3 regions of the Robbsia andropogonis genome follow, and region 3 is predicted to be linked to each of the others. Evidence: predicted binding sites of a transcription regulator. Region 3 holds the regulator's gene; each other region holds the start of a gene.

Region 1 (4,213 bases), 1.8 Mb from region 3:
GCCACCGACACGCGTTGCGCCTGTCGCGACGAGACGATCGCCAAAACGGATCGCCCCGCAGGTCGGCCGCAACAGTCCGGCCAACAGTTTGAGCAATGTGCTCTTGCCGCAGCCGGATGGACCCAGCAGCGCCATCGTCGTGCCGGCGGGAACACATAACGTCAGGTCGTCCAGTACCCACGCGCTATCGCTTTCGCGGGTGGATGCCGGTATGAACGCATGACTGAGCTGGTCGATGTGAATCGCCACACTGGCGCCGCGAGGACGTGCGGTGGAGACGGACGGTGAATCGCCGGCCGCCATGTCAGAAGCGATGCCGGATGCCGACCATCGTCCCGAACTGGTTGCTGCCCGCGACGACATCGGTCCCGAAGCCGTTCAGGCCGAGATTCGAGCCGTGCCGGTTCAGCACATAGCCGACGTTGATATAGACGTCGGTCCGCTTCGAGAAGAAGTAGTCGCTGCTGACCTGGAACGACCACGGATCGCGATTCGTATCCTTGAAATCCTGATACATCGCGGTCGCTGCCAGTTCCAAGGCCGGGTTCAGCCTGTAGGTGGCACCTAGCCAGTAGAAATTCGAGATTTCCGACTGGGTGGTGGTCAGCGTTGTAAGGTGCGTTGCTCGGCCATCGCGGTAACGCCAGCCGCCTGACACTTCAACGGAAGCGAACGTGTATTTGGCGGCCAAGGCGACCGCGCGATTCAGGTTGCCCTCGTAGCCACCGACCTTCGCCGTGGTGGCGGCGTTGAGCGCGGTCGATCCGCCGTTCTTCTGGTCATAGGCCAGCACCGCGTTGAAAGGGCCGCCGCGGTATTCGATACCCGCTTCGAGCACCTGCGCCCGGCGATTGTCGCCCGGCGTGGCGCTGCCGAAGCTTACGTCGTCATACCCTTTCGAATACTGCGCCAACACATGGAATGCGCCAAATGCGTTCTCATAGCGCACGGTGTTGTCGAGGCGGTCCGAGAAGATTGGGTCCTGCATCTTGACCGCATAGACGGCGTTGCCGAGCGGGTTGTACTTGCTGACCCAGTCCAGGAAAATGCCGCCCTGGCGACCCAATGTGAAGCGGCCGTAGGTCTTGTTCGACAGGCCCACGTAAGCGAGGCGACCGAATTCACGGCTGCCTTGCAGTGTCTTGCCGCTTGTGGCATCGAAGCCGTTTTCGAGCAGGAACAGCGCCTGGGTACCGCCGCCCAGGTCTTCGGTGCCTTTGATGCCCCAGCGGGAGCCGGACATATTGCCGGACGTGGCGCGTACGACGTTTTGCTTACTGCCGGTGGTGGTGCTTGCCGCGGACGTCAGGAACTCGGCGCCCGAGTCGATGATGCCGTACAGCGTCACATTGGATGCGGCACGGGCTTGGGGAACGGCAAGACACGCTAGGGAAACGAGGGTGGCGAGCGTCGTGCGCATGGCACGGATGGAAGCCTTGGCGGTAAGGCAGGTCGCGACGGGTGCGTCGCAAACAGCGAAGGTCGCTGCGTCGGGCGTGCAGATGCCCTCCGCGTGCGTGCGGATCGTTTTCATTTCAGCTCAGGTCCTCTATGGGATTCGATTGAGCTTGCAATGTAATAAATCGAGATGACTGGCGCGTGACAGAGCGGGAGACGCATGCCCATGGCCCCTGACTATGGTGTTAAGGCCTGCGCGGCCCTGCCATTCGGTCAGGTTTTCCCGGAAATTGCATCTGCTGCCTTGAAATTGCCATAGCTCACCCCTATACTTAGCACTCGTTGGCGGAGAGTGCTAACAGTTCTCTTGGAGTTCGCCGGGAAAGGCCTGAGAAGGCCGTCCAGCGGGGTTCCGGGGCTATTAACACGGTGACGGGCTGCGTTAAGTGCAGTGATTGTCCCGCCACGGCTGCCTGTTTCAGGTGGCGCGGAGTCAACCGGGTGACGACGCGGATGCGTCGCACCACGCGCGATTTACCTCGTGGTCATGTCCTGTTTTGAATTGAAAGGAGTGTGTATGAACCTGCGTCCCTTGCACGATCGCGTCATCGTCAAGCGTCTCGACCAAGAAACCAAGACGGCTTCGGGTATCGTTTTGCCGGATTCGGCTGCGGAAAAGCCGGACCAAGGTGAAATCCTGGCTGTCGGCCCGGGCAAACGTGATGATAAGGGCGTACAGAATGCGCTCGACGTCAAGGTTGGTGATCGCGTGCTGTTCGGTAAGTACGCTGGCCAGACCGTCAAGGTCGATGGTCAAGAGCTGCTGGTGATGCGTGAAGAAGACATCATGGCAGTCGTGAACAAGTAAAGGCGCGTTCCGCGCTGTTCTTCACGTCCGGTCCGCCTTCGAGCGGCGATGGACGTGGGCGGTGCGACGCACCGGCATGGTTGCGCGAGAGGCGTCCGACGCCTCGAAAAGGGGTGATGAGCCCGCGCCGCGTCGTGCCGGCATCCTGTTGTTCGACAAATGCACAAAGTATTCTAGGAGTTTCAGAACATGGCAGCTAAAGAAGTCGCTTTTGGTGATTCGCCGCGCGCGAAGATGGTCGAAGGGATCAACATCCTGGCCAATGCAGTAAAGGTCACGCTGGGCCCGAAGGGCCGTTTCGTGGTGCTGGAGCGCAGCTTCGGCGGCCCGACGGTTACCAAGGACGGTGTTTCGGTCGCCAAGGAAATCGAGCTGAAGGATCGCTTCCAGAACCTGGGCGCGCAAATGGTCAAGGAAGTGGCTTCCAAGACCAGCGACAACGCAGGTGACGGTACGACGACGGCAACGGTGCTGGCACAAGCCATCGTGCGCGAAGGCCAGAAGGCTGTGGTGGCTGGCTTGAACCCGATGGACCTGAAGCGCGGTATCGACCTGGCCGTTGTGGCGGCCGTCGCCGAGCTGAAGAAGCTGAGCAAGCCGTGCACGACCAGCAAGGAAATCGAGCAAGTGGGTTCGATCTCGGCCAACAGTGATGAATCGGTTGGCAAGAAGATCGCCGCGGCGATGGACAAGGTTGGCAAGGAAGGCGTGATCACCGTCGAAGACGGCAAGTCGCTGGAAGATGAACTCGAAGTCGTCGAAGGGATGCAGTTCGACCGCGGCTACCTGTCGCCGTACTTCGTGACGAACCCGGAAAAGCAAGTTGCCGTTCTGGAAAATCCGTACGTGCTGCTGTTCGACAAGAAGATCTCGAACATCCGTGACCTGCTGCCGGTGCTGGAGCAAGTGGCGAAGTCGAGCCGTCCGCTGCTGATCATCGCGGAAGACGTCGAAGGCGAAGCCCTGGCAACGCTGGTGGTCAACAGCATCCGCGGCATCCTGAAGACCGTGGCCGTCAAGGCGCCGGGCTTTGGCGATCGCCGCAAGGCCATGCTGGAAGACATCGCGATCCTGACCGGTGGTCAAGTGATCGCGGAAGAAACCGGCCTGACGCTGGAAAAGACCACGCTGGAACACCTCGGCCATGCCGTACGTGTCGAAATCGGCAAGGAAAACACGACGATCATCGACGGCGCAGGCCAATCGGTGAACATCGAAGCACGCGTCAAGCAAATCCGCGCGCAGATCGAGGAAGCCACGTCGGATTACGACCGTGAAAAGCTGCAAGAACGCGTTGCCAAGCTGGCAGGCGGTGTTGCGCTGATCCGTGTTGGCGCGGCGACCGAAGTCGAAATGAAGGAAAAGAAGGCCCGCGTGGAAGATGCACTGCACGCAACGCGCGCTGCCGTTGAAGAAGGCATCGTGCCCGGCGGCGGTACCGCACTGATTCGCGCACTGGTGGCAGTGTCGGCAGTGAAGGGTGCAAATGCCGACCAGGACGCAGGCATCAAGATCGTGCTGCGCGCGATGGAAGAGCCGCTGCGTCAGATCGTCTCGAACGGTGGCGAGGAAGCCAGCGTGGTTGTGGCTGCGGTGAAGGCGGAAAGCGGTAACGTTGGCTACAACGCGGCAACCAGCAAGTACGAAGACTTGGTCGAGGCAGGTGTCGTGGACCCGACGAAGGTGACCCGTAGCGCGTTGCAAAACGCGGCGTCGGTGGCTGGCCTGGTGCTGATGACGGATTGCGCTGTCGTTGACCTGCCGAAGGATGACGCGCCGGCGGCTGGCGGTATGCCGGGCGGCATGGGTGGCATGGGTGGCATGGGCATGGACATGTAAGTCCTGCTCGCGGGAAGGGTTGATGCAGCGGCGTGGGTGGTATGATCCGGCCGCGCGGTCTGCATCAGGGGCGAGCGTCCCGCCTTTGAGGCACCGTCCCGCTGCAAT
Region 2 (4,213 bases), 1.5 Mb from region 3:
GTCATCGGACTTCGTTGGATAGGGGAAAACGCCTTCGGTGCCTGGCGCGACGTAGACCACCGCGTCGGACGGCTTACCGAAAAAGAACGGTGGTTCGCGGTCCGGGTCATGTCCCATTTCACGCGCGTGTGCTGCGTAGTTGCGGCCTACGCAATAGATCCGGCGTACCGGAAAGTCGGCATCGGTGCCCGCCACCGGAACGGCTGCCTGGACCGGGGGTTCGATAACATAGGCCATCACAAGTCTCCCAAGAACATCTCAAAAAGCGATCGGATCGCAATACGAATGTAGCAACCGGCGGCCACCTCCGCCACGGGCGGCCATACTGCCAGGGGGGCGAGCAGATCGTCCCGTGACCATCCTCCATGGGACATCGCCGCAAGCCTGGCCGATGAAAGCGCTATAGTACTCGCGACAGCCGTTATTCACCGAAATCGAACATGCAATCCTCCCCTACCGCCGCTGCCTCCGCCACACCCGCTTCCGCCCCGGACGGAAGCGCCTTCCGCTGCGCGCACCTGATCAAGGAAATCGGGCGCGGCGCCCGCGGCGCGCGGGCACTGTCCCGCGATGACACGGAGGCGTTGTTTACCGCCATTCTGGATGGCCGCGTCGATGATGTGGCACTGGGTGCGCTGTTGATGGCGTACCGCATCAAAGGGGAGACGCCTGACGAGTTAGCCGGCATGCTCGCCGCCGCGCAAACGCGCGTCAACGCGATCCCGTTTCCGTGCGATGGCGTGGAAACGGTCGCGGAGACAGCCGCCTCGCATCGCGCCACTGGATGGTTGCGTCCGGTATCGATCCCGTCTTATAACGGCGCCCGGAAGATGGCGAACCTCGTGCCGCTACTGGCGGCGATGTTGGCACAGCGGGGCGTTCCCGTTGTCGTACACGGCGTCCGCGACGACCCCGGCCGGGTGACGAGCGCGGCTATCTTCACGGCAATGGGGTTGCCCCCGGTCGCGTCGGCGGACGATGCGACGGAACGGTTAAGGGAAGGCAAACCCGTCTTCGTGCCAATCGATGTGCTGTCGCCAGGGCTGGATCGGCTGCTGAAACTGCGCGCGACGATGGGCGTACGTAACAGCGCCCATACCCTTGTCAAATTGCTGGATGTGTTCGCCTATCCGGAGGGCAGGCATGGCATACGCCTGGTCAACTACACGCACCCCCCCTATCGCGACAGTCTGGCCGGCCTGTTCGCGGCGCATCCGTCGCTGGCACGCGGCGATATCCTGCTGGCGCGCGGCACGGAAGGAGAAGCCGTGGCGGATGTTCGGCGTCAAGTACAGATCGATCGGCTGAAAGAGGGGGCTGCCGATGTGCTGGTGCCCTCCAGCCGTAGCGACGACGTGCCCGACGATCCCGCAATGCTGCAATTGCCCGACGCCGCGCAGGCGATGGACGCACATGCCACGGCGGCATGGATTACGGCGGCGCTGGCCGACGCCACGCGGATTCCGGCCGGCATCGCGCGACAAGTGACGCAGATCGTGGCGATTGCCAGCGACGGCGGGCGCTAGTTCACGCGCCGCCACCATGCCGTCGGCGGCACGCGAACTCGGCCTCTTCGGCCAACGCATCAACCGAAAAGTCGGCCTTCAGCTCCGCTACTGGAAGTTGTATTGCACGTAGACTTGGTGAAAGTCGATCCCCGGATTGGGGCTCTTGATACTGGCGTTCGAGAGATGTTGAAACCGGTATCCCAGTTGATACTGCTGATGATTGCCGAATTTGACCCCCACGCCCACCATATCGGCGAATTGGAACGCGGTGGACATCGTGTATGTATCCGACAATCTGGTATGTGTGAGTATGCGCACGCCTGCTCCCGCCTCCACATAGGGACGCCACGCACCTGACGACTTTTCGAAACGCAACACCGGAGTGGCGCCGAATTCACCAATTGTCTTGGTGGCGCTGCTTCCCACATCCCAGTACACCGCATGGGCTTCACCGACGACCGAAAAATTCCAGCCACCGATCTGCCACCACGTCAAATGTGGATCCCAGACAAGGCCTAGATCGTATTTTTGCGTGTGCACCTCATGATCGTTGGCAAAGCCATAAGCAAACTGCGCACCCCAGGTACTCGCCGCGTGAGCCAAGGTCGGCCCATACATGATTGCCGCAGCGCCCGCGATCAGTGCGCTGCGGAAAATCCGTTTTGTAATTTGCATCTACCGCTCCGTCGTCTACCTACCGCGGTAATGAATACCGCAGTCGTTCTTTTTAATATGTTTGATTACTCAAACCATTAGACCAGACGTTCAGCGCATCACGTCTGACAGCTTGCCGCCCTTGGATGAAGATCGCGGGGACACATGCTGAATTCATTCTAAGCACTTTGGCGATTTGCTGCGGAAACGTCGGGGATACGGCTAAAATGAAGGGTTTCCGTAAGATTTAGAGACAAATCCCCGGTAAGTAGTACACGCTGCGCACTAGACGCGGACCGGCGCGGAGGCGTACCATAGACGTTACCCTATCGGTGAAGCATACCTGATAGTTTTTGAACTTTTCGTTCAGGGTTTTGTCCAATTGGCTATTAGCACTCGGCAGCATTGAGTGCTAATATCTCTCTGTCATGATGCTGCTGTTCGGCTATTTTTCTGACAAGCTAACCGAGGATTTCACGTGAGCGAAGCCATGTCCCCTACCCTTTCAAGCGCGGCAGTGCGCGGCGGCGCGCTGGCGCTGGCGCCGAAGTCGTTGCTGACCGGGCACATCGGCAATATCGACGCTTATATACAAGCAGTAAACCGGATTCCCCTGCTGACGCAGGCGGAAGAGACCCGGTTTGCCCGCGATTTCCGTGAACATCAGGACCTGGAATCGGCACGGCAACTCGTTCTATCGCACTTGCGGCTGGTTGTATCGATTGCGCGGCATTATCTGGGCTATGGCCTGCCGCATGCCGACCTGATCCAGGAAGGCAATATCGGCTTGATGAAAGCGGTGAAGCGCTTCGATCCGGAGCAGAACGTGCGACTCGTATCGTATGCAATGCACTGGATCAAGGCCGAGATCCATGAATACATCCTGCGCAATTGGCGCCTGGTGAAGGTTGCAACCACGAAGGCGCAACGAAAGTTGTTCTTCAATCTGCGCAGCCACAAACAGGGCGCTCAGGCCTTCTCACCGGCCGAGATCGATGGCCTGGCAAAGGAATTGTCCGTCAAGCGTGAAGACGTGGCCGAGATGGAGCGTAGGCTGTCCGGCGGTGACATCGCCCTCGAAGGCCAGGTGGAAGACGGCGAAGAATCTTATGCGCCCATCGCTTACCTGTCGGATTCGCGGGCCGAGCCCAGCGAAGTATTGGAAACCCGTCAGTTCGATCGCCTACAATCGGATGGTTTGAGCACGGCTTTGGAGTCGCTCGACCAGCGCAGCCGCCGAATCATCCAGGCGCGCTGGTTGAACGTCGAGGATGACGGTAGCGGCGGTGCGACCCTGCATGAGCTGGCCGATGAATTCGGCGTCTCGGCGGAGCGTATTCGCCAGATCGAAGCCAGCGCCATGAAGAAGATGCGTGGCGCATTGAACGCGTTCGCCTGATCCCACGCGCCGCGGCCGCGGCGCCCTACGCGGCGCCGGTGCGCTCCGGTGCTAGTAGAAGACGGGCATCGTGGACCCACCGGTCCACGCCCTCCCCATCCTTTGCATATAGCCTCAGGCGACCTTCAGGGTCAAACACGAAACTGGCTGCCGTATGGGCAATGCCGTAGTGCCCTGCGCCCGGCTGTGACATAGAAGCGCCGGCTGCAGATGTTGCGGGCGTCTTTGCCACATAGATGTGAAATTGCTTTGCCAACTGCTGGACGGCTGCATCGGTCTCCGGCCTGAGTGCAACAAAACCAGCATCGAATGCCCGCACATATTCCGTCAATATAGCCGGCGTGTCGCGGTCGGGATCGACGGTGAGAAAAACGACTTGCAGGCGATTTCCATCGGCCCCCAGGCGCTCCTTGGCACGCGCCAGCTCGGCCAACGACGTCGGACAGACATCTGGACATTGCGCATAGCCGAACAACAGCACCACCACCTTGCCATGCCAGTCAGCAATCGTGCGCAAGGTGCCGTGGGAATCAGCAAGAGAGAAACGCGGATCGAAATCACGACTGCCCGTGATATCCAGATTGGCGAAATCCGCACCGCGTTTACCGCAGCCGCCGAGGGCCGCGCTCATCAAGCCGAGCGGCGACAGGCA
Region 3 (4,213 bases):
CGAACTCGATGTCAAGGCGGTCGACGATGACGAAATCGCGAATCGAAAGTTGTCGAAGCATGGTGGACGGCGTTTAGCTCTGCCGCGGATCGTTGGCCGGGTGGTCGTTCCAGTACAGCTTCTTGCGCAGCGTCGCAAAATAACTGTAACCCACCGGGTGAAGGAATGGCACCGTGTGTGATGAACGCCGGATCTCGATGATGTCGTCGAGTGCCAGCGCCGTGAAGGATTGCATGTCGAAGTTGACGTTGACTTCCCGCCCACCAATGACCTGCACGCTGATCTCGGATTTGTCCGGCAGCACGATCGGTCGGTTCGACAGCGCCTGAGGGGCGATCGGCACCAACACGATGCCGCCGACCTGTGGATGCAGGATTGGCCCCTGGGACGCCAAGGCATAGGCGGTCGAACCCGTTGGCGTGGCCACGATCAATCCGTCTGATCGTTGCGAATACATGAATCTTCCGTCCACCACCACGCGCAGCTCTGCCATGCCTGAGAACCCGCTGCGGTTGACGACGACGTCATTGAACGCCAGTGCGTCGTAGATCTGCTTGCCGTCGCGCATGATCCGCGCTTCCAGCAGCGTGCGTTCCTCGCGCTCGTAGTGGCCCGCCAACAGGTCCGGCACGACCCGGTTCATGTCGACGATGGGGATATCCGTGATGAAGCCGAGCCGCCCGTGGTTGATGCCGATCAGCGGCGTGCCGAACGGTGCCAGTTCGCGGCCAACGCCGAGCATCGTGCCGTCGCCACCGACGACGACGGCCACATCGGCGCGCGAGCCTATCTCGGCGGTGGTCGCGACGGCCGGCCTATGGCGCAGGGAACCGAGCTGGGACGTCAGGTCTATCTCGCTGGCCGTGGCGGCCTCGAAGATCAACGTGAAGCCGCGGGCTTCGATGGCGCGGGCCAGTGTCAGCAGCGGCTCGCCGATATTGGGCGTATTAGGCCTGCCGATCAGCGCGACGGTCTTGAAAGAGGTACGGGTTTCCATTTGCGCATTACACCACAGGCGACGGGGGAAACTCTACCGCTTCAGCCCGATTGCGTCCTAATGGCGGATGCGTGTGACCAGCCGCTGCGTCGGAACCCTGCGTCTATGGATGGGCCGACGCGAGGTGCATCGTGCCCCGGCAATGCAAACGAGGCAGCGGGTTCTCGCAGCGCAGTGGCGGAATTGCCGCCATGCGATTGTAAACAATGCCTTGAACGGCCTGCCCGGGGCGGATTGCGCTAGAATTCCTGAATGCTAGACCCGCGCGCCCAAACTCTGCTGACGACCCTGATCGAACGGTATATCGCCGAAGGTCAGCCTGTCGGCTCGCGCACGCTTTCGAAGTTTTCCGGACTTGCCCTGAGTCCGGCGACCATCCGCAACGTGATGTCCGACCTTGAGGAGCTGGGCCTGGTGACGAGCCCTCATACGTCTGCGGGGCGTATTCCCACCCCGCGTGGCTATCGGCTCTTCGTCGACACGATGCTGACATCCAAGCCTCTTACCGCTGATGGCGAGGTGGCTGATTTTGCGAAACGGGTTGCCGCGCAGCTTCAGCACGGCCAGCCGCAGAAGGTGGTTGCGGCGGCGGCGGGCGTGTTGTCGAACCTGTCTCAGTTTGCCGGTGTTGTCCTCACGCCACGCCGGAGTCAGACCTTCCGCCAGATTGAGTTCATGCGCTTGTCCGACAAGCGCATCCTGCTTGTCATCGTGACCCCGGAAGGGGATATCCAGAATCGGATCATGGCGACGCAGCGTGAATACAGTCCGTCGCAACTGATCGAAGCGTCGAATTACATCAACGCACACTTCGCGGGCCAGTCATTTGACGAGGTCCGGCGACGTTTGCGCGGGGAGATCGACGCCGTCCGAGCCGATATGACGCACCTGATGCAGGAGGCGGTGGAAGCGGGCAGTGAGGAAGCGTCGGACGATGGCGACAATCTGCTGATTTCCGGCGAACGCAATCTGCTGGAAGTCACTGATCTGTCGTCCAGCATGGAGCGGATGCGTCGCTTGTTCGACCTGTTCGACCAGAAGACCAGTCTGCTCCAATTGCTGGATGTGTCGAGCCACGCGCAAGGGGTGCAAATCTATATCGGTGGCGAGTCGAATCTGGTCCCCATCGAGGAGATGAGCGTCGTGACGGCACCATACGAAGTGGATGGCAAGATCGTCGGCACCCTTGGCGTCATCGGCCCGACACGGATGGCTTATGACCGTGTCATTCCCATTGTGGACATCACCGCGCGGTTGTTATCGAACGCGCTCAGTCAGCACTGACGGCGCGACAGTGGTCTGCACGCTGCCGCCCACCGTCGCGCTCGGGGTACACTGGTAGTACATCTGCCTTTGTGTCTCTCCATGAATTCACCGATCAGTCCATCCGACGCAACGATGCCATCCGGGCCAATCCTGTCGACGGCATCCGCCGTGCCGATGTCGCCAAATGCACCCGATCTCTTGGTCGATCCTGCGTCGCCCCTTGAAATGACGCCAGGACGATCTCTGGCGAGCGCGCCTCCCGTCGAGGCGGTCGGTTCCTCGGGCACGGCGGTATTACTGATCAATCTCGGCACGCCGGATGCGCCGGAAGCGGGTGCGGTCGGCCGTTACCTGAAGCAGTTCCTGTCCGATCCCCGCGTTGTCGAGATTCCAGCGTTATTATGGCAGCCGTTATTGCGAGGGGTCATCGTCCCGTTGCGATCACGCGCTTCCGCGAAGAAATACGCTTCGGTCTGGATGGACGAGGGCTCGCCGCTACGGGTCTATACGGAACGCCAGACCGCGGCGCTGCGAAGCCGTTTCGCGGAACTCGGGATGAACGTGCGGGTCGAATACGCGATGCGATACGGCACACCTGATATCGCGGCACGCATCGACGCATTGCAGGCCGCGGGTACGCAGCGCATTCTATTGATGCCGATGTACCCACAGTACTCCGCATCCACGACGGCCACCGCTTTCGATGCCGCCTATGATCATTTACGCGGATTGCGCGACCAACCGGCATTGCGTGCGGTCAAGTCTTACCCGACCGATCCCAACTATATCGCGGCGCTTGCCGAGCAGGTCGCGCGCTTCTGGCGGGAACACGGTGCGCCGGATTTTTCCGCGGGCGACAAGTTGTTGCTCAGTTTTCACGGCGTCCCCAAACGGACGATTACATTGGGCGATCCCTACCAGGCCGAATGCCTCGCCACTGGCGCGCGGTTGGCCGACGTATTGGGGTTGGACGCCGATAGATGCCGCGTGACCTTTCAATCACGGTTCGGCAAGGCGGAGTGGTTGCAACCTTACACGGAGCCCACCGCGATTGCACTGGCCCAGTCCGGCACGCGCCGGATCGATGTTTTCACCCCCGGTTTTACCGCCGATTGCCTGGAGACGATCGAGGAAATCGGTCTTGAAGTGCGCGACGCGTTCCTGCACGCTGGCGGAGAGAGATTTCGCAGGATTCCTTGCCTGAACGATGCGCCGGCCTGGATCGCCGGACTCGCGACATTGTGCGCCGACAACCTCGGCGGTTGGCCGGGAGGGGCGCCGCAGTGAGTCGCGGACAATCGGGCCGCCGTGCAACCACGGTGGAGACGCTCGATAGGGACCGCCATTCGTCAAACGGGGATGCACCTGGTCAAAAAGCGCGCGTTGACAAATGGCTATGGGCGGCGCGGTTCTTCAAGACGCGATCGTTGGCGCAGCAGGCCGTTCAAAAGGGGCGAATTCTGATTGGCGACGATGCCGTCAAGCCGTCGCGCGACGTGCGCATCGGAGACGTGATCACGATCGATCTGGAAGCGGGACGGTGGACTGTCGTAGTGCGGACTATCAGCGAAGTGAGGGGGCCGGCGCCCGTTGCACGGCTACTTTATGAAGAAACCGTGGCCAGCGCGCAAGCGCGTGAGGCCGAACGTACCCGACGTCACCTGTTCCGGGAGCCCGCCGCCGGGTGGCATGGCCGGCCCACGAAGCGCGACCGGCGCGTCATTGCGCAAGCAGGGAGCCCAGGTCACGATCCTTCGTATGGCCCGCCTGATGGCTGGCCGGATAAGGATTGAGCCAATCGCGGGTCAGCGCCTTCGCGGTGCCGTACTCCGATGTCCGTGCACTGACTGCGCCTGACAAGCAAATGGTGGTGGTTCCAGCGATCAGCACGGACAGGATAAAGACGATTGCGAACGTCAATTTCATTTATTCACCTCTTTTTTTACGCGC

Evidence for each region. The regulator HrcA, encoded in region 3, represses chaperone genes, less so after heat shock. The targets are predictions, from matches to a motif close to TTAGCACTCNNNNNNNNNGAGTGCTAA.
Region 1: a site for HrcA is predicted at 1,731-1,757, ahead of groES (co-chaperone GroES). Genes of this name have one in related genera too.
Region 2: a site for HrcA is predicted at 2,552-2,578, ahead of rpoH (RNA polymerase sigma factor RpoH). Genes of this name have one in related genera too.

The regions. Positions count from the first base shown of each region.
Region 1 covers NZ_CP139170.1:1,322,938-1,327,150, forward strand. Annotated here, with positions in the region: gene SJQ66_RS19350 (ABC transporter ATP-binding protein) at 1-363, opposite strand, end outside; gene SJQ66_RS19355 (porin) at 305-1,534, opposite strand; gene groES (co-chaperone GroES) at 1,976-2,266, shown strand; gene groL (chaperonin GroEL) at 2,456-4,105, shown strand.
Region 2 covers NZ_CP139170.1:955,371-959,583, reverse strand. Annotated here, with positions in the region: gene SJQ66_RS17720 (fumarylacetoacetate hydrolase family protein) at 1-237, opposite strand, end outside; gene ybiB (DNA-binding protein YbiB) at 441-1,526, shown strand; gene SJQ66_RS17710 (acyloxyacyl hydrolase) at 1,614-2,183, opposite strand; gene rpoH (RNA polymerase sigma factor RpoH) at 2,653-3,561, shown strand; gene SJQ66_RS17700 (SCO family protein) at 3,587-4,213, opposite strand, start outside.
Region 3 covers NZ_CP139170.1:3,105,347-3,109,559, reverse strand. Annotated here, with positions in the region: gene SJQ66_RS27030 (DNA repair protein RecN) at 1-61, opposite strand, end outside; gene SJQ66_RS27025 (NAD kinase) at 74-997, opposite strand; gene hrcA (heat-inducible transcriptional repressor HrcA) at 1,250-2,281, shown strand; gene hemH (ferrochelatase) at 2,489-3,550, shown strand; gene SJQ66_RS27010 (RNA-binding S4 domain-containing protein) at 3,583-4,056, shown strand.